Regions from separate parts of the Aneurinibacillus thermoaerophilus genome, predicted to be linked through region 3. Evidence: riboswitches for the same ligand, from Rfam matches in the RefSeq annotation. Region 3 holds a riboswitch; each other region holds the start of a gene.
The links. Region 3 has a riboswitch for thiamine pyrophosphate ahead of tenA (thiaminase II). Riboswitches for the same ligand answer to the same signal wherever they lie in the genome.
Positions count from the first base shown of each region.

Region 1: another riboswitch for thiamine pyrophosphate. It lies ahead of K3F53_RS04640 (thiamine phosphate synthase); the one in region 3 lies ahead of tenA (thiaminase II).
Region 2: another riboswitch for thiamine pyrophosphate. It lies ahead of thiC (phosphomethylpyrimidine synthase ThiC); the one in region 3 lies ahead of tenA (thiaminase II).
Region 4: another riboswitch for thiamine pyrophosphate. It lies ahead of thiD (bifunctional hydroxymethylpyrimidine kinase/phosphomethylpyrimidine kinase); the one in region 3 lies ahead of tenA (thiaminase II).

Region 1 is NZ_CP080764.1:851,622-859,637, forward strand. It holds gene K3F53_RS04620 (2-hydroxyglutaryl-CoA dehydratase) at 1-987, shown strand, start outside; gene K3F53_RS04625 (thiazole synthase) at 1,770-2,534, opposite strand; gene thiS (sulfur carrier protein ThiS) at 2,540-2,743, opposite strand; gene thiO (glycine oxidase ThiO) at 2,763-3,887, opposite strand; gene K3F53_RS04640 (thiamine phosphate synthase) at 3,884-4,543, opposite strand; TPP riboswitch at 4,722-4,836, opposite strand; gene K3F53_RS04645 (DEAD/DEAH box helicase) at 5,076-6,437, shown strand; gene K3F53_RS04650 (TerC family protein) at 6,775-7,458, shown strand; gene K3F53_RS04655 (hypothetical protein) at 7,665-8,016, shown strand, end outside.
Region 2 is NZ_CP080764.1:2,011,308-2,019,323, forward strand. It holds gene K3F53_RS10400 (mandelate racemase/muconate lactonizing enzyme family protein) at 1-655, opposite strand, end outside; gene K3F53_RS10405 (hypothetical protein) at 1,014-1,184, opposite strand; gene thiC (phosphomethylpyrimidine synthase ThiC) at 1,181-2,947, opposite strand; TPP riboswitch at 3,112-3,226, opposite strand; gene K3F53_RS10415 (DMT family transporter) at 3,608-3,931, shown strand; gene K3F53_RS10420 (S-layer homology domain-containing protein) at 4,055-5,104, opposite strand; gene K3F53_RS10425 (stalk domain-containing protein) at 5,477-6,538, opposite strand.
Region 3 is NZ_CP080764.1:1,892,453-1,900,468, reverse strand. It holds gene qhpE (subtilisin-like serine protease QhpE) at 1-111, shown strand, start outside; gene K3F53_RS09900 (energy-coupling factor transporter transmembrane component T family protein) at 288-1,061, opposite strand; gene K3F53_RS09895 (ABC transporter ATP-binding protein) at 1,012-2,628, opposite strand; gene K3F53_RS09890 (ECF transporter S component) at 2,606-3,205, opposite strand; gene tenA (thiaminase II) at 3,202-3,894, opposite strand; TPP riboswitch at 4,033-4,135, opposite strand; gene K3F53_RS09880 (sulfite exporter TauE/SafE family protein) at 4,229-5,143, opposite strand; gene K3F53_RS09875 (sensor histidine kinase) at 5,541-6,332, shown strand; gene K3F53_RS09870 (response regulator) at 6,336-6,983, shown strand; gene K3F53_RS09865 (right-handed parallel beta-helix repeat-containing protein) at 7,122-8,016, shown strand, end outside.
Region 4 is NZ_CP080764.1:2,482,882-2,490,897, reverse strand. It holds gene brnQ (branched-chain amino acid transport system II carrier protein) at 1-89, opposite strand, end outside; gene K3F53_RS12970 (DUF3907 family protein) at 398-901, shown strand; gene K3F53_RS12965 (S8 family peptidase) at 1,060-2,472, opposite strand; gene acsA (acetate--CoA ligase) at 2,768-4,489, shown strand; TPP riboswitch at 4,578-4,678, shown strand; gene thiD (bifunctional hydroxymethylpyrimidine kinase/phosphomethylpyrimidine kinase) at 4,785-5,597, shown strand; gene K3F53_RS12950 (restriction endonuclease subunit S domain-containing protein) at 5,748-6,116, opposite strand; gene K3F53_RS12945 (helix-turn-helix transcriptional regulator) at 6,277-6,675, shown strand; gene K3F53_RS12940 (class I SAM-dependent methyltransferase) at 6,902-7,486, shown strand; gene K3F53_RS12935 (acyl-CoA thioesterase) at 7,686-8,016, opposite strand, start outside.

The DNA of each region.
Region 1 (8,016 bases), 1.0 Mb from region 3:
CGTCCTTATGAAGTGGAAAAAGGCGCGACGGAGGCAGCCTTAAGCCGTTGCAAACAACACTTGTATGACGCCTTAAGCAGGCGGAGGTGGCTCATTCCAGCGCTCATTAGATGCCGTAAGGAATTGCAAGCTGTTCGGGTAGACCGGACACAGGTAAAGCCTAAAGTAAGCATTATCGGTGAGTTTTGGGCCATGACAACAGAAGGGGACGGCAATTATCAATTGCAGCGTTTTCTGGAGCAGGAAGGGGCTGAAGTCGACGTACAGTCAGTGACAGCTTGGATTCTGTATCTTATCTGGGAGGGTCGCTATGATACTCTGAGGCGAATGAATCTGCGCGAGTCGGACTCTGGACGTTACGGCCTGCAGGGAAAAAAACCTATTTTGCATTTGCGTATGTTATGGGTGGCTGATCGTGCTCTTCGGATCATGTTTCAGATGTACGCCAAGATAATCGGTTTGTATAATTACCATTTACCTGACATGGATGAGATTGCCCGAGTTGCCCATGAACACTATGACAATCACTTGCGCGGCGGGGAAGGGCATATGGAAGTAGGCAAGTTAATCCTTAATGTGAAAAAACGAAAAGTAAACATGACCATCTCCGTTAAGCCATTTGGATGCATGCCGTCTTCCGGGGTATCCGACGGGGTTCAGTCATTGATTACTGAGAAGTATCCCGAAACGATCTTTCTTCCGATTGAAACGACGGGAGACGGAGCGATTAATGTATACAGCAGAGTGCAGATGATGCTATTTAAGGCAAAACAGGCTGCGCAGCAGGAGTTTAACGAAGCATTAACGAAAAAAGGTTTTACGGTCGAACAGCTTCAGAAGGTAGCGACTCGTTCAAAGTTTATCCATCCTTTGCAAACAAGCCGTCACGTCGTTGCTTGTACGGCGGCGAATGCGGTATATGGTACGTGCAGGTTTACAGGCGAATTGTTCTTCCGACGCAACAAAGAGGAAATAGAAGGAGTGTGAACTACCCACCACCTGCGCTTCGCTTAGAGGTGGGGGCTTCTCAGCTCCACGAAGAAAGCAACCTTTCTTCTCCCTGAGCGTTACTTCGGGTAGTCCCTACCCTAGATGTCCGACGTTTCGGAGTTCTTCATTCCCTTGGATATTTTACGCATGGAAGGGATCGCTTGGTTTTCGCATTTTTCATTTCTCCATGCAACCTCATATATCCAGTTGTCGAAGAATATCATATTTTTAGTTTACCAAATTGTTGGATAACTGAACAGGCTAACGCTTGTCCTTATCCGAAGCCCATTCATCTCACCGCTTATCGAAGCGGGAGACTTTTGGGCTATTCGGTTAAAAAAATTCCTTAAAGTAAAGCCTCCATATTTTTTTGGAGGTTTTTTATTTTGCCATAAATGATCGAAACGTCGAATTGACGCTGTAGAGTCACTTTTGGAGTGGAGAAGTCGCCAGCATTTTCTGCGTTTTATGATGATGAATTTGATAAAGAATTTGAAGGGGAGAAGAGATGTGAGAAACGACGTCGGGATGGAGTGGGGAAACGCTCAGGGAAATATAAGGTTCAGATGAGTGTGATAGGTGGTAAAGAATAAAAACATGAAAATTGAGTGGTGCATGTGGATGGAAAGAAGCACACGTTTTTCGATGATTTTGGAAATTGTTACATTAATGGTATTAGTGGCTAAGGGGATAGCCATGCTCGTTACCCTCTAAAAGATATTTCTCCCATCACATCAATGATGGGAGAAATATTTGGATAAACGATCCGAATGATTGATTTAGTTAACCATGCCCTCCATCGGACTGCTAGCTTGGGCATATCGTTTCTTCGGAATTCGACCCGCTTCAAAGCCCAGTCGTCCGGCTTGAATAGCCAGTTTCATGGCTTCCGCCATTTTTACAGGGTCTTGTGCGCCGGAGACTGACGTGTTCAACAACACACCATCCGCGCCGAGTTCCATCGCAATCGTTGCGTCGGATGGCGTGCCGATTCCGGCGTCAATAATGATTGGCACGGTAGCTTCTTCGATGATGATGCTGATGTTAAGCGGATTAAGGATTCCCTGTCCGCTGCCGATCGGGGATGCGCCTGGCATCACCGCATGTGCCCCGGCTTCTTGCAGGCGGCGGGCCAGCACCGGATCGTCATTTGTGTATGGCAATACGACAAATCCTTCTTCTACAAGGATTTTAGTCGCCTCTAGCGTGGCGAGTGGATCCGGCAGCAAAGTTTTCGTATCTGCGATCACTTCTACTTTAATCATGTCACACAATCCGGATGCGCGCGCCAGACGAGCGATGCGAACCGCTTCTTCCGCTGTGCTGGCTCCGGCTGTATTGGGCAGAAGTTTGTATTTGGTTAAATCGAGCTGTTCCAAAAAGTTCGGTTGTGCTGGGTCGTAAATATTCATCCGGCGAACGGCAAATGTCAAAATTTCCGTTTCCGAAGCTTCCACCGCGCGGCGTTGCACTTCAAAATCTGGAAATTTTCCTGTGCCGAGCAGCAGGCGGGATGAAAATTCGTAGGGACCAATTTTAAGCATATGTATCAACCTCCACCAACAAAGTGTACTAATTCAATCGTGTCGCCGTTTGAAAGCCTAGTTACGGCGTGCTGTTCCTTTTGCAAAATTTCGCGGTTCACTTCCACAATAACGATGCGGTTTTGGATGTGTAAGTACTCAAGCAATTGCCGTACGTTTTCAATTGTGTCGGGAACGGTTTGCGTTTCGCCGTTGATTGTCAAAGTCATGCGGCTTCACCTTCCTCTCTTATGAAGTTACAGGGACATGACGTTTGTCGGAAAAGGGGGCAAGTTCAACGTCCAGAGCCTCCCCGGCAATCATTTGCGCGATGATCTCCCCGGTCAGGGGACTCAAAAGAATACCATTACGGTAATGTCCTGTGGCGATTAGCAAATTTTTGCAGGAAGAGACAGAACCGAAATAAGGGAGGCCGTCATTGGTTTGTGGGCGCAAACTAACCCACGTTTTTTCGAGCGTGCAATCTTTGAGCGCCGGCAGAAGACGCACCGCTTTCGTCATCAATTCCTGCAAACCGCCTAAAGTCAAGCGCTCGTCAAATCCACAGTCCGCGGAAGATGCACCGACGAGTAAGCGATTGCCGCTTTTCGGAACGATGTAGCATCCGTGTGAGTAAATGGTTTTCTGGATTGGCTGCGGCATGCATAGTACGGAGAACGCTTCGCCTTTGATCGGAAAAACGGAAACAGATAGGCCAAGTTTACGCGCGATTCGTCCGCTCCAGGCTCCGGCGGCGAGCACGTAATGTTCGGCTGTAAATGGCCCCTGCGTAGTGCTAAGCCTGGTGATCTGTCCATCGGCGACTTCGATATCCAGCACTTCACAACGCTCGAGAATCGTAGCTCCGTGTTTGACGGCGGCGACAGCGAATGCGCGTGTAAGATCCGGCGCGGACACTTGCGTATCATCCGGCAAATAGAGCGCTCCGTTCATTTCGTCGCTGACAGCGGGTTCAATATGTTTTACTTCGGTTCGATCCAGCCATTCGACACGCAGGCCCAGGTCATGCTGCCAACTTGCCCGATGTTTTAGCATGTCGCCTTCTTCTTCTGTCCAAGCAACACGCAACATTCCCGCATGATTAAGTCCGATATCAATGCCCGAAACAGCGTATAGTTCTTGTTGCAAATCGGGAAATAGGCTGCGGCTGCGTAGAGAAAGCTCTACTAATGGTCCCGGCTCAGAAAATTCGACCTGCGCTCCTAGCATGCCGCCTGCTGCGCTCGAAGCATGCGCGCCGATGGTATCTTTTTCAAGAACGGTGACTGTTTTTCCGCGCTTGGCCAACTGATAGGCAATGGAGACGCCAATAATTCCGCCGCCGATAATGACGGCGTCCTGTTGTTTTTTCAATGTGATCCCTCCGTTTTTGCCGTCGGCCAGACGTGACGTGGAGATGTTCGTACCTGGCTGATGGCCTGTTGAAATTGTTGCACAGAAAGCACAGGTTCCTTCGCTTGCATGACAGCTGACAGTACCGCGATGCCGGTGCAGCCGGTTGCAAGTATCTCTACTGTATTTTCTGGTGTGATCCCTCCAAGGGCAATGACGGGAATGGAAACGCTTTCCACTACTTCCCGAAGCGCCGCTAGCCCACGGCCTGCCTGTCCTGGTTTGGAAGCGGAGGCAAACACGTGGCCGAATAATACATAATTCGCCCCTGCTGCTTCTGCCGCCTTTGCTTCCTCTACGCTGTGTACGGAGACACCGAGAAGGAGAGAAGGGGCGAGGTGGCGCATAACCGGGGCTGGAAGACTGTGATAAGCCGTTTGAATCCCGACAGCTCCAGCTGCAAGGGCAACATCGGCCCGGTCGTTTATGATTAGTTTTTCGCGCGTAAGTCCGACCTTGCCGAGCGTTTGCGTCCACTCCCATAGTTCGCGTGCGGTTCGCTGCTTTTCCCGCAAGTGGAAGGCATCAATATAGGGATGAATATTTGCAATGATTTGTTTTGCTTCAACGAGCGATTGTTTGCCGCTACTGATTACGTGAAAAACATGTTTTTGCATTTGCATACCTCTTTATATCTCGCTCCCGTTCCACACGCTTCCTTAGGAAGAAATGGACGGTGGGCGTAAGCGCAGGAAGAAGAGGCGGAGTTTTTATTCCTAAATCTTAGTCATTGTACATTAAAAAAAGCCGGGATCTTATGCTGGGACCCGGCCTGTACGTTACAGTAACGAATGGATTAAATGCCGACTACTTTCCTACGCTGGTACGAACCAGATCAGGTCCCAAGAGTTTAGAAACTTCATCGCGTTTCATTCTCAGCCCGGCTCATCGGGCTCCCCTAGTAGTGCTTTCTATATAATATTTTTTTATCATTATAATAGATTTAGAAAAGCATGTGAAGATGCTTTTATTATAAAATGAGTTTATATCAATAAAATTCAGAATTAATTTTCGATTTTTAGAAAGAATGAAGAATAGGAGCAAACGTCGGGAAGTTTTGTTCCTGTTTTCCTTTTTTGGGTAGAAATAATTAAGAGAATTCGGGTAGAATAAAAAATAGTTTGTTTTTGCGAAGAAAGGAAGGAAGCTATGAGTTCATTCGCGGATTTTCAGTTAAAACCGGAAATTCTGCAAGCGATTGCGGATCTGTATTATAAAGAACCGACACCGATTCAGAAAGAAGCGATTCCGCTTGCGCTTCAAGGCAAAGATGTTATTGGTCAGGCGCAGACCGGAACGGGTAAAACCGCCGCTTTCGTTATCCCGATGCTTCAGATGTTAGAGATACAAAAGAAAGATGTGCAGGCGCTGATTATGACGCCGACGCGGGAGCTTGCTATTCAGATTGCAGACGACGTTGCCGATTTGGGCAAGTATTTGGGCGTACATGTATTGTCGTTACACGGCGGACAGGATATTGCGCGCCAGATTAGCAAGTTGTCCGGCCAGGTGCATATCGTGGTCGGTACACCGGGGCGTATTCTTGATCACCTGCGCCGAGAAACGCTACATTTCGGCCGCATCAAAATGCTCGTGCTGGATGAAGCGGACAAAATGCTAGAGATGGGTTTTTTGGAAGAAGTGGAAGAGGTATTCATTCAGACGGCGCAGAAAAAGCAAGTATTATTGTTCTCGGCGACGATGCCGGATGCGGTACGTAAGCTTGCTCATCGTTTTATGAATCAGCCGCAAATTGTGCGGATTGAAAAGCGGCAGATTACGGCAGAAAATACGAAAGAATCATATTATGTAGTAAATCAGAGCGATAAATCGGATGTGTTAATGGAACTTGTCAAGGAGGCCCGTCCGTATTTGGCTGTGATTTTTGCTAATACAAAACAACGGGTAAATGAACTGGTACGTCGCCTGCAAGAAAACGGAATCGAAGCGGAGGCATTGCATGGCGATTTGACCCAGAAGAAAAGGGAGCAGATTATGGAGCGGTTCCGCCAGGCCAAATTCCAGTATCTTGTCGCTACAGACATTGCGGCGCGTGGCCTTGATGTGGAAGGGATTACCCATGTATTCAATTACGATATGCCCTCCGATTTAGAAAGTTATATTCATCGTGTTGGACGTACTGGCCGGGCCGGGCAGCAAGGTGAAGCCATTTCTTTAGTTTCGCCGCGCCAGAAGCAGTGGTTCAACCGCTTCGCTCGGGCGATTAGCGGCGGCGTGGAGCAGAAGTTTCTTGGCGGCAAGCCACGTGAGGAACGAAAACTGCGCAAGCGGGACGAAGCGGTCACGATAGAGGCACAGGAAGCGAAAACAACGGAGCAGGTCGCAGCGAAGGAGACGGAGAAGAAGCGCCAGGGCGGACGCGCCAAAGCGAAGCCGCCGAAAGTAAAGCCAGGTTATAAAAAGAAAATGCGGCTTGAACGGGAAAAGCAGTTGCGCAAAGAACGCCGCCGCAAGATAGAAGAAATATACAAGAGAAGAAATAAGAAATAAGAAATAAGAGGGGCAGGGAGACGTGTTCTTGTGAACGCCTCCCTTTTTGTATCCTTCTATTTCCTCGTTTATAGCCAAAATGTCGGATTGACAGTAAGCCTAATACATTGTACTTTATAGTTAAAAGTAAATAAGCCCATAGGGGAGTAGCTTTGAAAACGATAGGGTCGTCATTACGGGAACTCGGCGGGAACCCCGGCTCTATCGGCAGCATATTCATGTTGTAAGCAAGACCTTTGCCGTATTCGGCAAGGTCTTTTTGTGTTTTTTAGAAAGAAATCCATTTTTTTAGGTTGCTTTTCACACAGTAGAAAATATTGAGAGGAGGATGATTGTAATGGATTTTTTATCCACAGAATTTTTTTCCATGCTTTTTTCCATTATTATTATTGATTTGGTACTGGCCGGCGACAACGCGATTGTAATCGGGCTCGCGTCTCGCAATTTGCCGAAAGAGCAGCAGAAAAAAGCGATTATCTGGGGGACAGCCGGTGCAATTGCGATACGCGCGCTGGCTACAATCTTTGTCGTTTGGCTGTTGAAAATTCCGGGCTTGCATTTTGTCGGCGGCGTGATTCTTGTATGGATCGCGTATAAGCTTCTTATTGGCGAGGAAGAAGAAGAAAATATTAAGAGCAGTTCATCGTTGTTGGGAGCCATTCGTACCATTATTGTCGCTGACGTGATGATGGGTCTTGACAACGTACTGGCGGTAGCGGGAGCCGCTCAGGGACATATGGGCATGGTCGTGCTCGGTCTGTTAATAAGCATTCCGCTCGTTGTTTGGGGCAGTCAAATTATCATCAAATTAATGGAGCGCTTCCCGATTTTGATTTATGTTGGAGCAGGGGTACTTGCTTTTACTGCTGCTAAAATGCTCGTTACCGAAAAATTGGTTGTTCCTTTCTTTGCAGAAAATCCGGTTATTAAATGGGCCGTTATTGTTGTTGTCGTTGCAGGTGTGCTCATTAGTGGTAAGATAAAAAAAGACAAACAATCAACAACAACAGCCTCTGCGTAATGTAGAGGCTTCTTTTTTTACTCGTATATGAGTTTGCTTACATTTCTTCTTTATCTTGTTGATGGATTTCATTACTATATTATTATGAATTATTATGAGAAGCTCATGGATTGTGAGAAACTCGTGCTTTTTTACTTTTCCGGGTCTAATATATTATTAAATGTAAAGAAGTAAAGGAATTGACGAAAGAGAGAAGGTGATGCACGTTGGAGCCACTTTCCCGTGTGGAGAAGTATCGCCAACGCAAGGAAAGAAAAAAAGGGAATCGTTCCCTTTTTTGGATGGTATTAATTATTTTGTACATATTTGTTCTATATATCCTTATTTATTTTATTAAGCTACCTACTGATTATGCGTGGCGCATCGGACTAGAAGCTGGATTGTTTTTTTTAAGTGTGATTTTTCTTGACGCATATTTACAGGCGTTTACTACCATTTCTACACGGCCGGTGCAGAAGATGGAAACGCGCTTGATTCGTCCTAATTCGTTTATTATCGGGGCGTGGGTAATTTCTCTTTGTTATCATTTGGGCGTTGGTTTGTTTAGTTCAATGTATT
Region 2 (8,016 bases), 120 kb from region 3:
TTTCGCCCGTCTCCTCAAGTTCCTTAATCACTTTAATTGCAGTCGGTACATCATATCCCTGGTTCGCATCCAGGCGAATCTTTGCCTCTTTTCCTGAATCGCTTATCGCTTTACGAATTAGATTCACTAAAGTGATATCTCTTTTCGGCTCATTTCCAACTTTAATTTTGATCACGTTGAATCCTTCATTCACTCGTCGTATGGCTTCTTCGTAAGCATCTTCATTATTCTTAATACCCACCACATATGTGAGTGGAACCGTTTTTCTAGTTTCTCCACCCATCAATTTATAGAGCGGCTGGTTCAACGTTTTTCCCCATGCATCATGAAGCGCGATGTCAATCGCTGATTTTGCTGCTGTTTGTGCGTAAATCACCTGATTCATTTTCGTATGTGCAACCGCTATTTCGTCAACAGGCAAGCCAATCAACGCCGGTGCTAAATAAAGGTCGTTTACCAGCTTAATTGTTTCTGCCGTCTCCCCCATGAAGGCCGGAGATGGAGCGGCTTCACCGAAGCCGTGAATGCCATTTTCCAAAATTACTTCTACAATAGCATGTTGTCTTATGTTTGCAGAATACAAAGAAATTTGCCACTTGTTTTTAAGCGGTACTTCTACAATGTGAGTGACTATTTTCTTTATTCTATTGGTCATTCTCTGTTACCTCCTGTTTTGTCGTTATATAGTCGTTAATAGGGTAAAAAAATAACTTTTTATCATTTTCCGATATTTTAATTTTGTCGCTATAATTTCGTTAATTAGAATATACTCGTTTCTTTGTTTTTTGTCAATTAGAACTTTTTTTTCAATATCAAAATATGACTGATTCTTTTCTCTCTAAGACGGGTAACACTCGTTACCGCCTCCATCTGATATTGTTAATTGGAAACTCTGTTAGAGCAGTACACCTAGATTTCTAGCAACAAAAGATAGGTAATTTTACCAAAGACGTAAAGGCATCTGCCATTATAAATTTTGCAGATGCCTTCAAGCTTGCTTAGCTCTTGAACTCTTAATAATAAAGCGCCTCAGAGAATCCGCACTTTTTGCATGTCCGCACATACGCGTCTTCTTTAAAATCATGTTTACATGTATCCTGTATCGTCCGTAACTGCTTCTTTAACAAAAGAATCTCTCTCGATAGCATTGCGATCCGATTTTCAATTTCTTTTACTTGTTTCACCGATAAATTTCACTTCCACTTTCACGGAATTCCCTGGCCTTTTCTTTCATCCCTTCACTCAGTGCGTCTTGCATATCCAATCCTTTGCTTTCCGCATATGCCCGAATGTCCTGTGTAATGCGCATACTACAAAATTTCGGGCCGCACATGGAACAAAAATGAGCGGTCTTTGCGCCCTCCGCCGGCAGTGTTTCATCATGGTATTCCCTCGCCCTTTCCGGGTCAAGCGAAAGATTGAATTGATCGTACCAGCGAAACTCAAACCGCGCCTTTGAAAGAGCGTCGTCGCGCACCTGTGCTCCGGGATGTCCTTTGGCCAGATCCGCTGCGTGGGCCGCAATCTTATATGTGACGACTCCCTGGCGCACATCTTCCTTGTTCGGCAAACCAAGATGCTCTTTTGGCGTAACATAACACAGCATGGACGTTCCGTACCATCCGATCATCGCCGCACCAATCGCAGAAGTAATGTGGTCATACCCTGGGGCAATGTCTGTTGTCAACGGCCCCAATGTATAAAAAGGAGCCTCCTGGCAAATTTCGAGTTGCTTATCCATATTTTCCTTAATTTTATGCATGGGTACATGTCCAGGCCCTTCCACCATTACCTGTACATCATGCTCCCATGCGATTTTGGTAAGTTCTCCAAGCGTTTCCAGCTCAGCAAACTGCGCTTCATCGTTTGCATCAGCAATACTTCCAGGCCGCAGTCCATCCCCTAACGAAAACGCAACATCATACGTTTTCATAATCTCGCAGATCTCTTCAAAATGCGTATACAAAAAGTTTTCTTGATGATGCGCCAAACACCATGCAGCCATAATAGACCCACCGCGTGAAACAATTCCTGTGACGCGTTTGGCTGTGAGCGGTATATAGCGTAATAATACCCCGGCGTGGATCGTAAAATAATCGACTCCCTGTTCAGCCTGCTCAATTAACGTATCCCGATAAATTTCCCATGTTAATTCTTCCGCTTTTCCTCCCACTTTCTCTAATGCTTGATAAATGGGAACCGTACCGACCGGAACCGGAGAATTTCGGATAATCCACTCGCGTATTGTATGAATATTTTTGCCGGTGGAAAGATCCATAATCGTATCGGCACCCCAGCGAATCGCCCATGTCATTTTTTCCACTTCCTCTTCAATGGAAGAAGTAACGACTGAATTCCCAATATTCGCATTAATTTTTACATGAAAATTTCTCCCGATAATCATCGGTTCGCTTTCTGGATGATTAATATTCGCTGGAATAATCGCCCGACCCGCCGCCACTTCCTGCCTTACAAATTCGGGGGCCATATTCTCGCGAATAGCGACAAACTCCATCTCTGGCGTAATGATACCACGCCGCGCGTAGTGAAGCTGTGTGACATTTTTTCCTTTCTTTGCACGAAGCGGACGGCGTGCGTATCCTGGAAATTCTTCCTGCACAGCCCGGTCGACACTCGAACGAAAGCCATTATCTTCCGGCTTTACTTTTCTTCCTTCATACTCTTCTACATCGCCACGCTCCTCAATCCAAGTACGGCGAATTTTCGGCAATCCTTCCCTTATATTTACGCTATACGTCTCATCCGTATAAGGACCGCTCGTATCGTATACGCGAACCGGCTTATTTTCCTGCAACGCCTCTCCGCTTTTTGAAGGGCTTAAGGCAATTTCACGCACCGGCACCCGAATATCGGGCCTTGACCCTTCCACATACACTTTTTTGCTATTTGGGAATTTTTCGACAGTTAAATTTCTTACTTGTTCCATACTACCTTTATCCTCCTTTTCCAATTTGAATACATTGCAAAAGGACAAGACAAGGATCATAACCGTGCCGCAGATGAATATATCAAAAAAGCCGGATTCACAAGGACCCGGCTCTTCTTAACAAAACATCTGCACACCCGCAATAGATGGGAAGACGCAAACATTACGCATGCAAACTACTTTCCTACGCTGGTATGATCCAGATCAGGTCCCAAGGGTTTAGAAACGTACGCGTGTTTCATTCTCAGCCCGGACTCCCGGACACCCCTAGTAGTAAAATGATTCAGTTGTAAACTTCGCGCAGCCAAAAGACCCTGCGCTTAAGAAGATTATACCAATAAATTACTAGATTGTAAAATGGAAATTTTACAAGCAAATTTTGTCTTACCATCCCCTTGTAGGATAGTAAGACAAAAGATAATATAAGTATAGTAAGAACGTTTTTTCTTTGATACCGGAATCATACGGAGTTGTGGTAGGGAATTAGCTACTACGTAAAATGATTCCTGTACCAATAGGTAAAAATGGTGTACGACGAAAACTGTCGGAGGGTACGCTCATAAAGATATGGATGCTCGTTGGCGGTTCAACCCAGAAAGCTCTGTCGAGAGAACAGTCAGTTGTTCACTTATCCTTAAAATAAGAGAGGGGGAGATATCCATGCATTGGATTTATCTAATTCTTGCGATTGGTTTTGAAGTCGCCGGAACGACATGTATGAAACTTGCACAGGGATTTACTAAAATACTCCCATCCATAATGATGGGCATTTTTTATGTGGCCAGTCTTTCTTTTTTAACAATATCATTGAAAAAAATCGATGTAAGCTTAGCATATGCTATCTGGTCCGGTCTGGGAACAGCGATCATCGCCATTATCGGCGTTTTTCTCTTTAAAGAATCGCTGACGGCGGCAAAAATAACCGGCATTATTTTTATCATTCTGGGCGTTGTGCTGCTTAATCTGTATGGAGAAGCGCACTAATATACGACAAATAGAGACTGCTACCTTCGCCATGCGAGACTTTCACCCTACAGACAGCACCCATGCCAGGCATACAAAAAAAGCGCAAAAGTCTCCTACACTTCTGCGCTTTTTTGTTCATACCTATAGATATCGTTTCACACCAACCACCTTGTAGTGAGACAAATACCAGTCGATATCATTTATCTTCACCTCGCCCTGACCACTGGCTGCATGCGCCATTCGGCCCTGGCCCACATAGATACCTACATGCGATATTTTTCCGTCTCCAGTATCAAAGAAAAGCAAATCGCCTGGCTGCATGTTTTTTAAAGAAACAGACGTTCCTTTTTCGAATTGCTGGCTTGTGGTGCGTGGTAAATCAACACCAAGGGATTTGTATACATATTGTGTAAATCCGCTGCAATCAAATCCTTTAGGTGTTGTACCACCCCAACGATACGGCGTGCCAAGCAACGGCTCGACTTTGCGCATCACCAACTCATCAAGACGAGAATCCGTACGAGATGCTACCTGGCGTACCGGTTCTGTTTTTGGCACGGAACCGAACAATGCTTTCTGCAATATAACAGCCGCTTCAGCACGTGTTAATTCTTTCTGTGGATTGAAATAGCCATCGTCTCCTAAAAAAACTTGTCTTTGTGCAACTGCTTGTACGCTATCAATAGCCCAGTTACTCACTTTGGCTTTGTCCAAGTACGGCAACTGCCGATCGGAATGAGAATAGTTAAACGTGTGGGCGATAATTACAGCTGCTTCTTCCCGCGTAATCGGACGCTCTGGAGCGAAGCGGGTGTCTGATACACCTTTAACGATTCCCATTTGGTATGCTTTTTTGACTGGTTTATAGTACCAACTGCTTTCCGCTACATCTATAAATGGAAAGGTATGTATATTTTCTTCTTTTTCTATCGCCCTTGATAAAATCGCAGCAAATTCTGCGCGAGTTATCTTTTTGTTCGGCGAGAATGTGTTTGCGGTTGTTCCTTTTACTATCCCTTTTTCATAAAGATTATAAATGCTTGGTACTGCCCATGATACGTTGGATACATCCGTAAAATTCCTGCTTGCTTCCGCCGTTCCAGAAAAAAACGGGGCGAATCCACTTGTTAAAGACACCGAAAACAATCCTGTCATTACTAGCTGCTTAATCCCTGTTTTTTTCGTTTTCATAGCCTCTTTCCTTCATAGAATTGGTTGTTATCTGCTTTATTAAACACCACTCTTTGTTTCCGTTGGATCTTTCTACTTATCATATAAATATCGTAGAAGTTACCTTTCACATTATAAAAATGAATTGTTATCAAACTATGATCGTTTTGTGAAATTTTTAAACATCCCTTACCTCATTATCTTCCAGCATGCACCATAAACCATTGATAATTCGACTACGTTTTTGCTTATATTTTTTTCTCACAGGCACAATCGATCAATATGGAACTCGAAAACACCTGCATTAGTTTTTAGAATAAGGGTTGCGAAATAACTTGGAAATAAAAATGAACCTCCCTCCACTTATAGAAGTGGGAGAGGTTCATAAACGATTTATTCAGGCAATGGAGACCACTTTATTTCTTCTTCAATAGGCTGTGTTTCACCAGGTATGATTGAATAATATGGATTAGCATACAACAGCCTTGTTATAAACCATCCTTCTTTACCATCTACCGTAAGTTTTTCGATAATAAATTTTTCAGTACCTAGAGTCGAGCCAAAAGAAGTGATTTCTGGATAAGTCACTGTATATTCTACGGCTGTCTCGCTAAGTTTCTTTTCTTCTTTGACTGTGATGGGCCCAACCCAGGGACTTGATCCTCCAGTTGTCCAATTTTTTTCACGAACACGTTCTTCAGCCTTTTTCCGAAGCTCTGGTGATAATACAGCGTATTGAAGAGCTCCGCTCCGTGTCTGCTCGCCACGTCCCCATAGCTTCATTGCTTCTTCAGGTGTAGAAGCAACAAGAGCATCTTCGACCGCTGCTAGTTGCTGCTCAATCTCCGCTTTGTTTGGCGCTTGAATAAAAAGTTGATTTGTTTCTTTGTTATACTGAACATCTGCCCAAAATAATTGCTCCAGCCAATCCATAGGAATATAAAAATGCCCATTATGATTTTCTGCACTATTAACGGCATAAGAAACATATTCACGATTGACTGTAATTGAAATCACTCGTTTAAGAGATGAATCCGGAAGATTCAAAACCAATTCGTGATCGCGATGGAATAAGGGCTGGTTTTGAAGAAAAAGCCATGCCTTTTTTGCATTTTCTGTAAGAGGCCACATTTCTGCTTCTTTACTTGCCTCATATGTTTCCAATGCTCTATTATAGGAGGCTAATTTCGCTATCTTATCCGTAACGTCTTCTGTCTGAATGAATATATCACGTGTTTTAGGATCCCATTTGATAGAACGAGCACCTAACTGTTCGGCAGCCCACCGAATAGGAACCATAACTTGGCCATTTACTACGTGTATACCCGGTGGCGTAGCAACGGTAGAACCGTTGACTTGAATAGTGAGAGGAGAAGCGACAGATGCATACGCTTCTACTGATCCTAAAATTAACATTGTGACCAGAATTGATAGAATCGCCCAAGCTTTTTTCATTTTTTACTCAACCTTTCATCTGTTGTTTAAAAGCAATAATAGGAAATTTCTCATAGTAAAAAACATGATCTAATGATAAGGAAGTACTGTATGTAAAAATCTCAATGGAACATCCCTAATCCAAAGTATGCAAAGCTAAAAATCACAAGTAAAGAAATAATATAATAATATGGCTGTTTTATAATCTTAAAACTGTATTTACCTAGAAGTCGAAAAACAGCATCCTCTGTTTTATAGCCGAAGAAAATCATAATCACAGAGAAGAGAAAAAATACTGTCCACCCATAATTTTTAGGAATGAACATGATTAAAAACATGACTAGAGGTAAAAAAGTGCAGGTATGGAGCAATCTCCCTAAAGTATTGACTCGGATTTTATCCTTTTCTTTTGTATTTTGATACCACTTTTTTATTGAAAACACCATTCAACACCTCTACCGCCTCTATTTTCTATATTTTACATCAATACCCTTTATTTTAATACTCTTTATTTTGTTGGAAAATGGTATTGTAAAACAAAAATGACTGCTAATACTATCAATCCAGATACATACTTCATTACGAACCACTTGTAGAAAGTTGAGGAATAACCTATGGATTTACAGGATTTACGTTAGCATTGCTTCAAACAAAAAGGGGCAGGGGAGGCTTTTCCATTCGAAGATGATGTACACGTTTGAAGCTTCGTTTCCTCATACACACCCAGAGCATACAGGCCATATGCCACGAGCGCACATCAGGCCCGAAAGGAAGGGCATGCGAACGTCTGTTATCCATATAAGCATAAAGAAGTATTTCAACACAAAGTGGGCAGTAGACGATTTTACGATTGACCCCAACAGACGCAAAAGTCGAAGCATTCACCGCCTGCGTAACAAGAAGCTCGCGGAGCTTCAGCGCAAGGAGAAAAAATCTTATATATCAAGCGTTTCCTCTCTCCGAAGCATTTTTTTGCTTTATGTTATAAGAATAAGGGTTGCGAAACAATTTGGAAAAACAAAGGTAAATAAAATTAAATATCTCTGTTTATCTCAAGTTTTTGCAAGAGGAGAGAGAATAAAAAGGAAAGAAATAAACTAAGTATGTGGTCAAAAATGTGATCAAACAAAAACCCGGCCTTGCGCCGGGTCTTCTCTTTCACTCGCTCGTACAAAAGCTAAACATCCCAAGCCCTCTTACGATAGGAATGAGGGAAATTTTTCTAAATAAAAAGCCGCTACTATAAGCAGCGACCTTCTTCCCACTACGTTCAGATAATTACTACAAAGTACAACTGTTAAACTTTATATCCCACTACGTTCAAATAAATCTAATGATGATTAATGATACCATTTAAGTCTCTATAAATCAGTTTCAATTCCTCATAGGTAAGCTACAAACCGGGGAGCGCGGTCGCGGAATTGGCGAAGTATACGAGTTTCAATTCCTCATAGGTAAGCTACAAACTCTTCTGGAATGTCATCCAAACTTTTTGGAAC
Region 3 (8,016 bases):
GCTGCCGCTCATATGACCGGATTTATCGCCAAGTGGATGGAAAAGTATGCGCTTCGTTCGTCACGGGAGATTAAGAAACTATTAACGTTTGATTTTTCTCTAATAGGGTAGCCTGCCTCATTTTTTTCGCCAACTATAAAGCAAAAATCCTCGAATTCTACTATTGTCTGCCGGATTCGGGGATTTTGTCTATGAGAACGTACAAAGATAAACGGTTTTATCTTTTACAAAAGAAAGGAAGCTGAGCACACAAACCAGCCCAATGATCGAGCTGGTTTGTGTGCATGTTATGAATCCCATACCCAGGTGAACCATCCAAATAAATAGGAGGAAAATGTAATAACCAATACGGCCAAAAAGAGAAAAGTACAATACAGATAGTCCAGGTTCGCCACGATCGGCGTATGATAATACGTCCGCTTGCGGGAACCGTTGAATCCTCTTGCTTCCATTGCCACAGCCACCCGTTCTGCTTTACGGATGCCTTGCGCGAATAAAGGTAGCGTATAGCGTGCAAAAGCCTTCAGCTTTCCCTGCGTATGAAAACCGCGGATTTTATGCGCGGCTTTCATTTGTTTCAGCTCGCTTTCAAATAGCGGAATGAACCGCATCCCTGCCATCAGTCCGTATCCCCATTTTGGAGAAAGTTTGTACTGTTGAATTAGGCTCATGACAAGTTGCGTTGTATCGGTCGTGGATGTAAATAGTAGACCGTATGTTACGAAACCGAGCATTCGGAACGCGATGACCAAACCATGATAGACGCCCTCTTCCGTGATCCGAAACCAGGCGAACTGCCACAGTACTGCCTCGCCTTTGCCGAAAGCAGCCAGCATCCAGAATACGAGAACAAAGAAGCCGAGATATGGCAGGATGCGTCGTTTTATATACTGCCATGTCCAGCCTCCGAGCGCGACACCGATGATAAGCGAAAGTAGCCAGAGTAAGGCAGATGTACCTGGATCGCCGATGGTCATTAGAAACATCATAATTAGAAGATGTGCGGTTAGCTTAACGGATGGATTCACGCGCGTAAGAAACGAGCCCGAATCGTGCGTCATCTTTTATCCTCCTTTCCCATTCGTACGGCAGCGGACGAATCAGGCCGGGAAGGGGAAGCTGAGAAGAAAACAACTCGTACGGTGTACCGTCGAATTGTATGGTTCCATTGTCAAGCAACAGCACCCGATCCGCATACTGATCTACCAGATCCATATCATGGGTAACCATGATAATCGATGTACCCTGTTCCTTGCGTTGTTGGAGGCGGGAAAGAAGCTGCGCACACGTGCCTGCATCCTGACCAAACGTAGGCTCGTCCAGCAATAGTACTTTTTGGTCAAACAAAAGCATAGTAGCCACGCTTAACCGGCGCTTTTGTCCCTGGCTTAATGTAAATGGATGTTTTTCGCTGAACGGTTCAAGCGCAAACTCCTGAAGCAACCGTATCGTTTTCTCATGCAGCGCTGTTTCATTCCAGCCCCTTACTTTCCCGCCGAATGCTACTTCGTCATATACCCGATCGGTTACAAACTGCAACTCTGGATTTTGAAAAACAAAGCCGACTTGTTCGAACAATGCCTTAGTTGGCCATTTTTTTAGCGACCGGCCTGCAAACAGAATGTCGCCCTGCTTCCATTTTTCCAAGCCAACCAACACTTTGAGCAATGTGCTCTTTCCGGCCCCATTTTTTCCGACTATGGCCACCCATTCCCCCGCATGCAGCGAGAAGTTGATGGAAGTGAGCACTTGTTTTTTTCCATAGGAAATCGACAGATCATGCACCGTATAAACCGGTTCATTCGTTCTCAGAGAGGAAGTTGTATGCTTCGCCTTGCTTCGCTGGAGTTGGGACGACCACTCTGTTTGTAAAGGGTGGGAAGGGTCGGCGCATACTTCTTCCATTGTATGAGGAAAGAGGCGCGGCTTCCAAATTCCGGCCTCTTCCATTTCTTTCCCATATAAGGACAGCACGTCCTCTGGCGTACCTTCGCCGATAAGGCGGCCGCCAGCATCGAACAGAACGACGCGATCCATCCAGTCAATTAATTCGTCCAGCACGTGTTCAACAAATACCATTGTAACGTCGCTATCGGAAAAAGATCGCAATAACTCGAAAATCTCCTGTCTTCCTTGCGGATCGAGCTGGGCGGTTGGTTCGTCGAAAAATAACGTGTCCGCGTCCAAAGCGAGCAGGCAGGCGAGCGCGAGCCGCTGTTTCATTCCGCCAGATAGCGTGGCGATGGGAGTATCTTTCGGCAAAGATAGCCCAGCTTGTGCCATCGCCTTTTCGATGAGTGAATCCATCTGGTTCCGGGGCACACAGCGGTTTTCCAAACTAAATGCGATTTCGTCTCCGACCGTTAGCATGCAAAACTGTGCGTCAGGGTCCTGAAACATGATGCCAATTCTGTCCGGACGGACGATTTCGCCTGTTATTTCCGCCTCGATAGAGCCAGGAATAAGGCCGGCCAGCGCGGCAAGAAGCGTCGACTTGCCGCAACCGCTCGGTCCGAGGAAGAGAACTTTTTCTCCCTTCTCAATGGAGAGGGTAACATCCTTTAACGTAAAAAAGCGAGAATCAAAGAATCGGACGGAGACATCCTTACACGCCAGATGCGGAGTCATACGGGTCACCACCGTGGTGTCTGCGTTGTTTCATCATTTCATAGGAAGAAAGAATGCCGGTTTTTGCGAGCGATTCGGCAATGATCTTTGCAAGCAGGCCTCCGAGAATGGCACCGCTTATGACGCGGAGGCCGAATGTGGCGAGCAGCACACCGGTTGTATAATAGGCAAACCCGTTAGCCAGTAAGCTATATACCATGCTTCCGATCGCGGCCAATACCCCGGACAGCATTAACACAGGCACCGAATATTTTTTATAACGGAACATGAAAAACGCGATTTCGGCGCCAAGCCCCTGCAGGATGCCGATAAGCAGGGAAGAGAGGCCGAAGTGGCTGCCGGTGAACACTTCAACAGCAGCTGCGGCCACTTCGGCGATGAGTGCGGCTCCCGGTTTGCGTACGATAAAAGCGACAAGAGGGCTGGCCACGACCCATACGCCGAACATAAATTCCGCACCGACCGGGCCTACCAGCGCCGAGATGGGCAACCAGAGGGTGGACCAGCCAAGATATAATACACCACAGGCGATCGAGAGAACGACGGCCAGCACAATTTCACGCATCTTCCAGTTCATCGGCGCGCTGCCTCCCCGATTTTCACCGGCCATGCTTCTTCCGTGTATGCCATTTCCCAAAACGCGTATTCCAGTTGACAACTGGTCAGGAAATGCTGTTTCATTTTTTCTTTTTCTTTATCGGATGCATTCAATGCCCATTCATCAAGTCGTGCTCGAAATTTGTCGGTTACGGTCATTTCAACTGACTTGCCGTAAAACGTAATCCATTCGTAGAATGGATGGGAAGAGTCTGGATTTACTTCGCGCATCAGTTTTTGCCCGATTTCTAAGTATGTCCACGGGCAGGGAAGCAGCACGGCCAAAATTTCGCCGAGCGTCCCCTCATGCGCTACCGTGAGCATATGACGGATGTAGTGGCTGGCCGTTGGCGCAAGTGGATACCCTTGCAAATCTTCGTAACGCACGCCAGCGACGCGGCAGAGATTGTTGTGCGGATGCGCTTCTCCGTGCAGTACGACAGGAAGCTGGTCGCAGAACATCTGCATATCTTCGCGCGATTCGCATTTGGAAATGGCGATACCATAAATTCTGGCAAACGCGTTCAAATATTCAAAGTCTTGTTTAACGTAATGAATGAGCGCTTCTTTTTTGAGATCGCCGTTTGCTAGTCCTTGTACGAACGGGTGCTGGAAAATCGCTTCAAAAATCGGATCGGCCGCCTCGCGTAATTGTTGTGTAAATGACATAATCATTCCTCCCTGAACAATATGAAAAATGTAGAAAGCCCAACTGTGGACGCCATTTCTCGACTAAAAAAGCCGCCCTGGTAGCAGAGCGGCACGCGAGACAAAGACGGACAAACCGGAAGGCATATTCCGGCTTATGATTCGTCGCTGCCACTTCCCTACGCTGGTATTATCCAGATCAGGTTCAAAGGGATCAAGGAAAACCTTATCTCAGCCGTAAACGGCACCCCTAGTGGACATTCTTTTCTTATGAAATTACTCGTAGCATAACAGGTTATTCATTATCTGTCAATGCTTTCTTTACGTGTAATCCTTATTCCGGTTTTTTGTTCCATTACTTCTCACAGGTTGCCAAACATTCCGTTTGCTCTGATTGCTGAATCTGTTTTCGGTGGCGTAAAATGTTATATGCTACAGTACCTGCCCAAATGAAGGTGAAAAAAAGATAAATCAAATTTTGAACATGATTGGAACTTATACCAAAGGTTTCGAATAATGTTTTGAGGTTGGTAATCATGATGAGTCCCCCGACTAATACTCCAAGAATAGCAGATGGAATCTTGCGGACTAGCCAAGCAGCGATTGGAGCAGCTACCACCCCTCCAATCATCAATGCGAATACCCATCCCAAATGGAATTGCTCCAAGCCTAATGATATGAGGAAGCCAAGAGTAGCAGAAGAGGCGATAACAAATTCACTGGTGTCTACAGAACCGATTACTTTGCGAGGTTCAAGTTCATTGCGTGACAGCAAGACAGGCGTAGCAAGAGGCCCCCAGCCACCTCCTCCTGTAGAATCAGCAAATCCCGCAATGAAGCCGAGCGGAACCAGTAATTTTTTACTTGGAGTGCGATTAGTTTGAGCGGCGGGAATCTTCTTAACCCCGGCGAGCAAAAATCGAAAGAGAACATAAACACCCAGAGAAAACAAGAAAATCGCGATATAAGGCTTAACCATATTTCCAGGCAAGTTACTTAAAAAGCAAGCACCGATGAACGCACCAAGGGAGCCAGGAAGAATAAGGCGATAAACGGTTCGCTTATCCACGTTGCCAAAACGAATGTGGGAAACACCTGAAGCGGCAGTAGTGACCACTTCGGCCATGTGAACAGAAGCAGATGCAACCGCAGGGGAAATGCCGAATAGAAGTAACAATGAACTGGAAGTGACTCCATATGCCATCCCTAATGAGCCATCCACTAACTGGGCAAAAAATCCAATGATGGCAAAAATGATAAGTCGTTGCATAAAGCTCCTCCTTTAAATAAACGTAATTTATCTATGAAGTGTTCACATTTTTTTATCCTTCATCATTTCGTGCGTATTATATGATGATGAAATAGAAGGGGGTTCCTGTTGGATAACCATGTTATTTTTTGTCCAAGATACAGAACCAAGAAACAAGGTCTTTTGATGGGTTGATGAAAGGCCGCATATTAAAACACGATTCTTTTTCTAATCAACGGGACGAAGGATGGTGTTTTTTTGTTTTGGAGATACCTGAAGTTTTTACTTTGGCGGGCAGCAAATGATAGCATCTCTTACAGTAAAAGTGATAGCCCAGATGAGCTATCTTAATCTGTGAAGGACTAAGTTATTATAAAAATGGATACTTAAGATTAACGTTAAAAGGAGAATACGCTTTATGTCTTATCGTCTTTTACAAGTACTTGCCGTTGTTTTGCCTACGTTGCTGATAGGTGGATTTGAATATATACGTCATGAATTTCTTTTGGAGTATTTATCTATGGAAACGGGAAATCTATATATCACAATTCTTACATTTATTCTTTCCCTTTTATTTTCTGTATGGATGTTTCGTATTATTCGTGCAACAAATGAACGATTAGCACAGGAACAAGCGAAAAGGGCTGTGTATGAGGAAAGAGAAAGGCTCGCTTCTGAACTTCATGATGGAATTGCGCAAACTCTTTTCTTTCTCAATATTAAGCTCAAGCAAGGACACATTGCTGAGGCAATGCATGCTGTCTCAATGATCGATAATCATGTGCGACAGGCGATTTTTAATCTGCGTTCTTTACCTGAGGAGGGAGATGTACTTACCTCTCGACTGGCAAAGTGGCTTTCGGAGTGGAGTGCGTTAACAGGAATTGATGTAAAGGAAGACATTGAGCTTCCTCATAAATTATTTACGCCAAAAGAAGAAATACAGCTTTTTGCTATTATTCAAGAAGCATTTGCTAATATTCGGAAGCACTCTGGAGCTTCTCATGTAATCATTGAATTTAAAGGGGGAGATGGGGGATGGCAATTGAAAATTATCGATGATGGGTGTGGGTTTGATAGCGCTGCAATATCTGTAAAGAACTATGGTGTTTTCATGATGAAGGAACGAGCAGAACAGCTAGGAGCAAGCTTTCGTCTCTTTAAGCGAGAGACGCGGGGAACAGAACTAATTGTGACAAAGGAGAAGTAAAAAATGAAGCAATATCGAGTAGTTATTGCAGATGATCATCCGCTAGCACGAGCAGGCATCCGCAGTGTATTGGAGAGCGACGAAGTCTTTTTTATTGTTGGAGAAGCTGCCGACGGACAGGAAGCTCTTAAGCTTTGTGGTGAGCTTCAGCCTCATTTACTTTTGCTCGATATTAATATGCCGCGGTTAAATGGGCTGGAAGTGGTTCGGAAGATCAGAATGGCTTATCCAAGAATCCATGTTGTCATGCTGACGGTTTCGGATGATGTAAAGGATTTGTTTACGGCTATTCAATTCGGTGCACAGGGGTATTTATTGAAGAATATGGAGCCGGATGATTGGATACAATACCTTCATGCTTTGCTTGGAGAGGATGTAGAAGTATCGAGAGAAATAGCCAATCGATTGTTATATCGTTTTCGTACAAAGAAGACATCTAATGAACCGGATCCGGGTTCTTTGACGCCGAGAGAACGTGAAATCCTTTCTTGGGTAGCGGCAGGTGAGACGAATAAACAAATAGCGAATCGTCTTATGATTGCGGAAAATACGGTAAAAAATCACATAAAAAATTTGTTAGAAAAGCTTCATCTTGATAATCGTGTACAGCTGGCTGCTTATGCTGTTCGGCATGGGTTGACAGTAGAATAAGTAAAGAACGGCATAAAAGGTAACGTTGAAAAATCATAGAAGATGAGTGCAAAGATGACTCATTCGAGCCATTTTTCTGTTCTTATTACAGGTTTAAAATAGAAGAGGTGTCAATTACGACTGGATGTTTATAGGCAGGTGAACGAATTGTCCCATAAACTGATAAAAGGTCTAATTTTTATATGTATCTTTTCTTTTCTCTCCAATCAAGAAGGGAGTGCAAATGAGCAGGGTTCCCCAGATAATCTCCAAAACCTGATCAGACTTGCAAAACCTGGTGAGACATTGCTGATACAGGCTGGAGACTATAAGGGCCCCATCATTATTGACAAGCCTCTTCATCTTAAAGTAGTAAATGGTAAGGTTCGCATTCGAAATGAAAGCAAGCAGCCTGCTATTCAAATAAAAGCAGATCACAGTCGTCTTACCGGAATAGAGATTGTTGATTCTTTATCTAAAGAATCGGCGGCGATTGTTATAACAGGAAATGATAATATCCTGGAAAATCTAGCGATACAAACAAAATCTTCTGGAATTCAATTGAGCAATGCTAGCCATAATACGATTCGAGAAACACGGATTATTTGGTTGGAACAAAAGGATGAACCACCCGCTAAAATGTCGCAAAAAGGAAACGGCATTGACTTATGGAAATCCCATCAAAACAACATCATAGAAAATACGGTTGTGAACCTGCATGATGGTATTTATCTCGAAAATAGTAATTTGAATCAAGTGGAAAGCAATCGTATTGATTACTCACGATATGGCATTCATTGTATGTACACAAACGGTACGATCATTCGTCATAATGTAGGCTCCTATAATGTAACAGGGGCCATGATTATGGGGGCAAAAAACACCCAGGTAATTGGAAACACATTTTATAAACAGAGTGAAAATGTTAATTCCCAAGGATTGCTTTTGTATGATGTGCAAACGTCTATTATTGAGCGAAATAGATTGGAAGGGAACCGCGTTGGCATGTATGTTGAGCAATCTCAAAACAACGATCTGAGGAATAACGTGATTC
Region 4 (8,016 bases), 590 kb from region 3:
GGGAAAATAATGTTACCCGCTCCCAAGAAAAGCGAGAATGTCATTAATCCGATCGCAAATAATTCTTTAAATGATAAAGCTTGTTTCATAGTGCCTCCTTGGAAAAGATAACAGAAATAACAGAATTTTTTGTCGTTCTTTATCGAACGACTTATTTATCATAACATATTTAATTTATAAATAAAGTATAGAAGATGAATTCGTAATTGATTGTTTATTCTGCAAATTATTAGAAGCGGACGGAAAGAAGATCGGCAGCTATTCTAGTGATCGGGATAAACAATTAAGAATTTTTAAATATTATTTTTTAGCGAAATAATGCTAGGTTAGTTGTAACAAATTTGTTACAATTCAATGTAAGAGGGAAGAGAAATCTTATAAGATTGGAGGGTGTCTTATGCCAGAGACTCAGTTGAAAGAAATCTGTGAGGAGTCCTACAACAGGCTGAAAAAGGTTTGTATGGAATTGGAGAAATTTTTGAACACCACAACATTAAATCAGCTTGTGCAAGCGTCTTCAGACCCTGAACAGTATGAGTCATATTACCGGGATTACCTGTCAGATCTCCGCCATTTACTCGTCAATTGTGAGAATGCGTATGAAAAATTAGGTATTTGTTTGCGACGTGCCCGTTTCAACAAAGAATTTGCGGAAGAGGCCCTCTACTTGGTGTACCATACGTGTGTGAACTTATTTTTCTATCCTAAAGGGGAAGTGTATGAGGAAGATGGACGCAATTCGTACACAGGTCGCGATGCGATTATCTTCCACAAAGAAGTGACGCCGGAATTGAAAGCGCTGACGTTAGGAATGTCCAAGGTATTCGAATATTTGCGTGACGAGCTTCAATATTATGAGACAGATTACGTAACTATGAAGCGTATGAGTGCAACACATTAAACAGTTAAATGAAAACCTCCGTTATCCGCTTTCGGGATGACGGAGGTTTTTATTACTTAAAAAAGTATATTTTGCTTTAAAGTGTAAAAAGTAATATACTTTCTTTTTTTATAGTTTAGAGAAGAAAAAGTTACGAAACGTTTGCCCGCGCGCTTTTCTCATGGAAACAATTTCTGAAGCTGTTCCCAGAATGTATTTTTTTGTGTAGGTTTAGTGGCTGAAGGCGTGGTATTTTGCGTGTGGGTGCCGGCCAACTGCAGGGCGTGGGGTACGTTTACAATGCCGTATCCGTAATAATGATCCCAGCCAGGCTGACCCGCGTCCCAGGTAGCTGCACGTATAATTTTCATAACTTCGCTATTGTTTAGTTCCGGGTTTAGCGAACGAATAAGCCCGGCTAACCCGGCGACATGTGGGCACGCCATGGAAGTACCGGAAAGGGAGGCGTAGTCACCCTGCACATATGTGCTTGGAATATCCACGCCTGGCGCCGCTACGTCGATGTAGGAACCGTAATTCGAAAAATTCGCCTGATTTCCTTGCCAATCAATCGCAGCGACGCTGATAACTTCCGGATATGCGGCGGGAAAACTCGGTTGGGAGGTGTGATCGTTTCCGCTGGCCGCCACCATGACAACGTTTTTACTAAATGCGTATTTGATCGCATCATGTAGTACGTTAGACGGGTGATAATTGCCCACACTCATATTAATTACGCTGGCTCCGTGATCGGCTGCCCAAATGATACCGCGGGCAATATCGAACGATGAGCCGCTTCCGTCGCTTCCAATACCTTTAATAGGCATAATTTTATTGTTCCAAGCAATGCCTGCAATTCCTTCACGGTTGTTTGTTTTGGCAGCGATAATTCCGGCGACATGCGTGCCGTGGCCGTTATCGTCCTGAGGGCGATCGGAGTCGTTGAGCACATTATGGCCTTTGACAAGCTTGCCCTGGAATTCGGGGTGCGTCAGATCGACCCCTGTATCGATGACCGCGATGATGACGTTTTCTCGCCCTTTGCTAATGTCCCAAGCTTGTTCCATGTTAATGGCAGGCATATTCCATTGGTAGCGTGGATAAAGCATATCGTTTGGCGTTGCGTTGGGAAGCAAAAGATAGTTTGGCTCCGCAAACTGCACGTTTGGCCGCTTGTTGAAATATGCGATCAGTTCGTCGGCAGACATGGTTCGCGATTTGAAAATATACATGCTTCCGAATCGCGCTTTTTCCCAGCCGTTAATTGCCTGTATCATTTGTTTGAGCTCGGTGGGAGAAGGCGGACGCTTGAATTTTACGGTCACTTCGCGTTTCATGTAGTGGCTTGTTTCATTGCTGTTGTGATGAATTGTGATGACGTGTTCACTATTGTTCAGCCTGGTGCGTGTTTCATTCAGTCCGCTGATGTAGTTAATGCGGTAAAATTTATGTGGTTTTGTCTGTTGTGAAACAGATGAAGTGTCCGGTTTCTTTGGAGGGGCTTCGCTTTGTTCTGGCTGGGCCAGAAGAAAGCAAGCACCCGCAAAAATGACAGCCAGCCCGCCTACCGCGTATCGAGTAAAGTTTCTCATAGCTATCCTCCTTTCCGCAAGCGTGCGGTTAGGTATAGCGTTTGGCTGGCACCTCGATCGTATGAACGGTGAATTTTAACAGCTGCTTTTAACAGCATATTAAGCGTAAAGGAAACATCAATGAAAACTAAAATAAATATAAAAAATCATAATTTTAAAAAGGTAAACGCTTTATTTTGTCGAATACATGTAGTACATTGTTATATAACAAGATGTATACAAACACCAAGACATATAGATAGAACGATAAGGGCTTGGGGAAAATTGCATTCGTTTGGGGATGGGGGTAGAAATCATGGCTACAAAAGAAGGACTACAGGATATTATGATGCTTGACGAAACGGCAAATTTAAAAAATTACGAGGAAGCCGTTCGTACCATGGATTGGAAAGAAGTGGAGAAGAATTTTTCCTGGCATGAAACAGGAAACGTAAACATTGTATACGAGGCGATTGATAGGCATGTAGATACAGGAAATGGCGATAAGATCGCGTTGCTTTATATGGATGGAGAGCGGGAAGAACGATACACGTACGCGGAGTTGCGTCAGTTGTCCTGCCGATTCGCTAATGGATTGAAGGCGAAAGGTGTAAAAAAAGGTGACAGGGTCTTTATTTTTATGCCGCGCAGTCCCGAGCTGTATATTGCTTTGCTTGGAATTGTACGCATCGGTGCCATCGCGGGTCCGCTGTTTGAAGCGTTTATGGAGGATGCGGTGCGCGATCGTTTGCTGGACAGCGGTTCCGTGGCTGTCGTAACGACACAGTCCTTGCTGTATCGCATTCCTGTGGAGGAATTGCCGGAATTAAAACACGTGATTCTTGTCGGAGCCGAAGGAAAAACAGCAGAAAATCAAACGTTGTATCAGGAACTAATGTCCATATCCGATGAATATATAATCGAGTGGGTAGAGCGTGAATCAGGCATGCTGTTGCATTACACATCGGGCTCCACCGGTAAGCCGAAAGGCGTTTATCAGGTGCATGATGCCATGGTGCATCAATACCTGTCCGGAAAATGGGTATACGACCTGCGCGAAGGTGATGTTTACTGGTGTACGGCGGATCCGGGATGGGTAACCGGAACATCAGCGGGTATGTGGGCGCCGTGGTTGAACGGTGTGACGGTTGTGCTGCGCGGTGGACGCTTTAAGCCAGCCGATTGGTACGCTACGCTGGAGAAATATAAAGTGAACGTGTGGTTCAGTGCGCCGACCGCATTTCGTATGCTGATGGGTGAAGGGGATGAATTGCCGAAACGGTATAACCTTTCCCATTTGAGGCATATTCTTTCAGCGGGAGAGCCGCTTAACCCGGAAGTTATCCGCTGGGGATTGGATGTGCTGAACCTACGTATTCATGATAACTGGTGGATGACAGAAACGGGTTCGACCATCTGCGCAAACTACCGTTCCATGCCGATTCGTCCGGGTTCGATGGGGAAGCCGTTGCCCGGCATTAAGATGGCGGTTGTTGATGACGAAGGCAATGAATTGCCGCCGAATACAATGGGGAACCTCGCGATTATGCCACCATGGCCGGCTATGATGCGCCAAATCTGGAACAATCCGGCTAAGTATGAAGAATACTTTAGAACTGGTTGGTATATTTCTGGTGATTCTGCGTATATGGATGAAGACGGCTATTTCTGGTTTGAAGGGCGCGTGGATGATGTCATTAATACGTCCGGCGAACGTGTTGGTCCATTTGAGGTTGAAAGCAAACTGGTAGAGCATCCGGCGGTGGCAGAAGCCGGCGTAATCGGGGTACCGGATCCGGTGCGTGGAGAGATTATTAAGGCGTTTATTACGCTTCGTGCAGGATATGAGGCGAGTGACGCTCTAAAAGAAGAAATTCGTCTTTTCGTTAAAGAGCGTCTTGCTGCACATGCGGCACCGCGCCAGATCGAATTTCGCGACAAGCTTCCAAAGACGCGTTCTGGCAAAATTATGCGTCGTGTGCTAAAAGCGTGGGAGCTTGGTCTGCCGACTGGTGATCTGTCGACTATGGAAGAGTAAAAGAGTCAAAAAGAGAGGATGATTCTTTTCTGGTTCTTCTTGACGCTTTGGCGTAGAAGGAGTACCATTGGAATGAACTCAATACGAAAACCGCCACTAGGGGAGCTCTTGGGCTGAGAGAAGCGCTTGCTTCGACCCTTAGAACCTGATCCGGATAATGCCGGCGGAGGGAAGTGGACGGGTGATGCCGCGTAGCTGCGCTTATATATGCATCTCACACGCCACTCCACCGGGGGGCGTTTTTTGTATATGAAGGGAAAATGCAGGAAGCAGACAGCGAAGAGAGGTGTGTATAATGACAGTGCATAAAGCACTAACAGTAGCAGGGTCTGATAGCGGCGGCGGCGCCGGTATTCAGGCGGACTTAAAGACATTTCAGGAGCTTGGTGTATACGGCATGTCCGTACTTACCGCACTTACGGCACAGAATACGCAGGGGGTACACGGCGTGTTTCCAGTTCCTCCTGAGTTTATCGCGCAGCAAATGGATGCGGTGCTTTCGGATATCGGGACGGACGCAGTAAAAACGGGGATGCTATTTAATAGCATCATTATTGAAACGGTCGCAAAAAAACTCAAGGAATATAATGTGCGTAATTATGTGCTCGATCCGGTCATGGTTGCCAAAGGAGGTGCCCCTTTGTTAGTTACGGAAGCGGTGGCTGCCGTCAAGGAACATCTGCTGCCGCTTGCGACGGTCGTTACTCCTAATCTTCCGGAGGCGAAAGTGTTGACAGGCATGGAAAAGATTGAAACGAAAGAAGAGATGAAAGAAGCGGCTAAATTGCTTCACGATTGGGGAGCGCAACATGTAGTAATTAAAGGTGGACACGGCACAGACGACATTGTGACCGACCTGTTGTATGACGGGCGCGAGTTTGTAGAATTGTCCGCTGAACGATTCCATACGCAGCATACGCACGGTACCGGCTGCACGTTTGCGGCCGCCATCGCGGCGGGGCTCGCCTCTGGAAAAAACGTTCGGGAGGCAGTAAAGCAGGCAAAGGTCTTCATTACGGCCGCTATTAGTCATCCGCTCGGTATCGGACACGGCCACGGTCCAACCAACCATTGGGCGTACCGAAGAGAAGGAAGCAACGATGTTTAAGGCATGAAATAAATGGGCGTGTTTTGCAGTAAGTATAGAAAGAAGAAATGAGGGGTCAGGCTCGTAACAGAAAAGGCTCGTGTCTTTTTTGTTGCCTATTCCTGACCTCTCGCCTTATTTATAGAATCTTACTGAAATTTTACTGAATATTTATATTGTTGCTTTTTGGTTTGCGTTTTTACTCTTTTTCAGTGTTTCTTTGATTTCGTTCAGTGTTGACAATATTTCATCATCCAATCTTTCGTCCAGTTTTTCCACCTTTTCTTCCAACTGGATGACCAGTTGGGCGACGCGGGCAATTTCTTCTTTGCTGGGCAGGTTATTTTCATTGAGAATTTGGTCTACCATCTTCTTGTATTGCTCCTGGGAATAAAAAAACCATTTTTGATATTCTCCGATCATAGACGCGTATTCTGTTGTCTTAATGAAATCGTCTATCGTTTTCCCGAAAGTTTTTTCCACAAGGTCGTACCAACTCTTCCACATTTGCACTGGATCGAACGTTTGATTGGATGCCACGCGAATCCCTCCTGTTTTTAATCTCTCACTTTTATATTACGTATGGTAGGTAAAATATACAAACAAAAATCTTTAAAAAATTAAAAAATATATGTTATTTTTCTGTTTGGTTGTTCGTATAGTGAAATGAATAGGACACGATAAGGGGGAGAAGTATGTTATGGGGAATAGCAAAAACGAACATAGTAAAGATAAAGTTTACGTCTGTAGCGCGAGCGCGCCGAAAAATTTACTGATACCCTGTGTCTTGCTTTTGCTCCGCCGGATGAGTAACTATGGATATCAAATTGTTCATGATTTGGTAGAATTCGGATTTTCTTCTATTGATCCTGGTTATGTATACCGGATCTTGCGGCAGTTAGAGAGTGAAAAATTTGTGCAATCACGTTGGGAAGTTTCCAGCGGGGGACCTCCCAAAAGGATGTACTCTATCACTGATGTAGGAAATGAATACCTTGATACGTGGTCTCAAGCCTTAGAAAAGTATCAATACACATTGAAGCGTTTTTTTAGCATGTATGAACGGCTTTTATTTTCTTCAACCGAAAACAAAAAGTAGATTATTTTTAAGAAAGCAGAAGTGCTTCAGGTGTATATCAGCCGTTTCAAATTTCATGTTTTGCGTAAAGGATGCTCGTGACTTCAGTCATGAGAGGAATTTACGCTAGACTCAGGCGTGCCTTATGGCACGTGAATGAGCCTACATCCCTCGTTTCTATTCACAGCATGTAGCATTCTATTCCTTAATTAGCTAGAATTGAGGAAAAGGGGCGGGAGGTGAAAGCATGGATTACGTAGAGCGGAATCGGGCTTCTTTTGATAAACTGGCCAATCAGACAGGGGTGAAATGGCGTCATCATGAACTGACGATACAATTTATTTCAGCGTTTCAAATGCTTCTGGGCGGTAATTGCGTGTTGGATCTCGGTTGCGGCGCGGGGCATGATGCGCTTCGGCTCAAGCGGTATGACCTGCAGGTGCAAGGGCTTGATATTAGCGAAGTTATGCTTGAGCAGGCCAAACAAAAAGTCCAGGGTGTGGAATTTATTCAAGGGGATTTCCGCCATATTCCGACGGGAAGCGAACGGTATGACGGTGTGTGGGCGAACGCTTCACTCATTTATCTTACAAAAGAGGATTTACATAAGGCTTTAGATGAAGTATATCGAGTATTAAAGCCGGGTGGTGTATTTTTTTCTTCTTACCGTCTGGGTGAAGGAGATGTGGTTATTGACAATATCTTTCACCAATTGTATGGAGAAGAGGAGATTCAGAATGTTTTGCGTTCGCATGGCTTCCGCATTTTTGATAGGACGAATACAGGAGGCGGAGACGAACCGTACCTGAGCCTTTATGCCATTAAGCAATAATCCATTTGATTACATAAAATAGCCAAAGGAAGTCCTTCCTTTGGCTATTTTTGGTGATGCGCCTGGCATGGGCGTCATCTCCAGGGTTCAAGTCCCGAATGGCGAAAGCAGTAGTAGCCATTAGCTTAAGACAAGGGTGTCGACCAAACAAGAACTTGCATTTTTTCATAGGTGAGAGGACGGGGATGACTCTTCTTTCCTACTCGGTTGTGTACTGTTGTTTTGCCAGAGTGCGACGTCGGTTGCGGATTTCGAAACGCTCAGGGGCGGTGCGGTAGTTCCAGCGTTCTTCTTCTGTTTCGGGAAGCACAGGCGGAACGGGCGTTGGTTTGCCGTTCTCGTCTAAGGCGACGAACGTCAAATAAGCCTGTGAAGTTAAACGGCGTTCTCCTGTAAGCAGATTTTCCGCTTCTACTTTTACATAAACCTCCATGGATGTGTTGTGTGTCCATGATACATAGGCTTCTAAGCAGATGGCTTCACTCGTGCAGATCGGCGCCAAAAAATCGAGGCTGTCACTTGATGCGGTC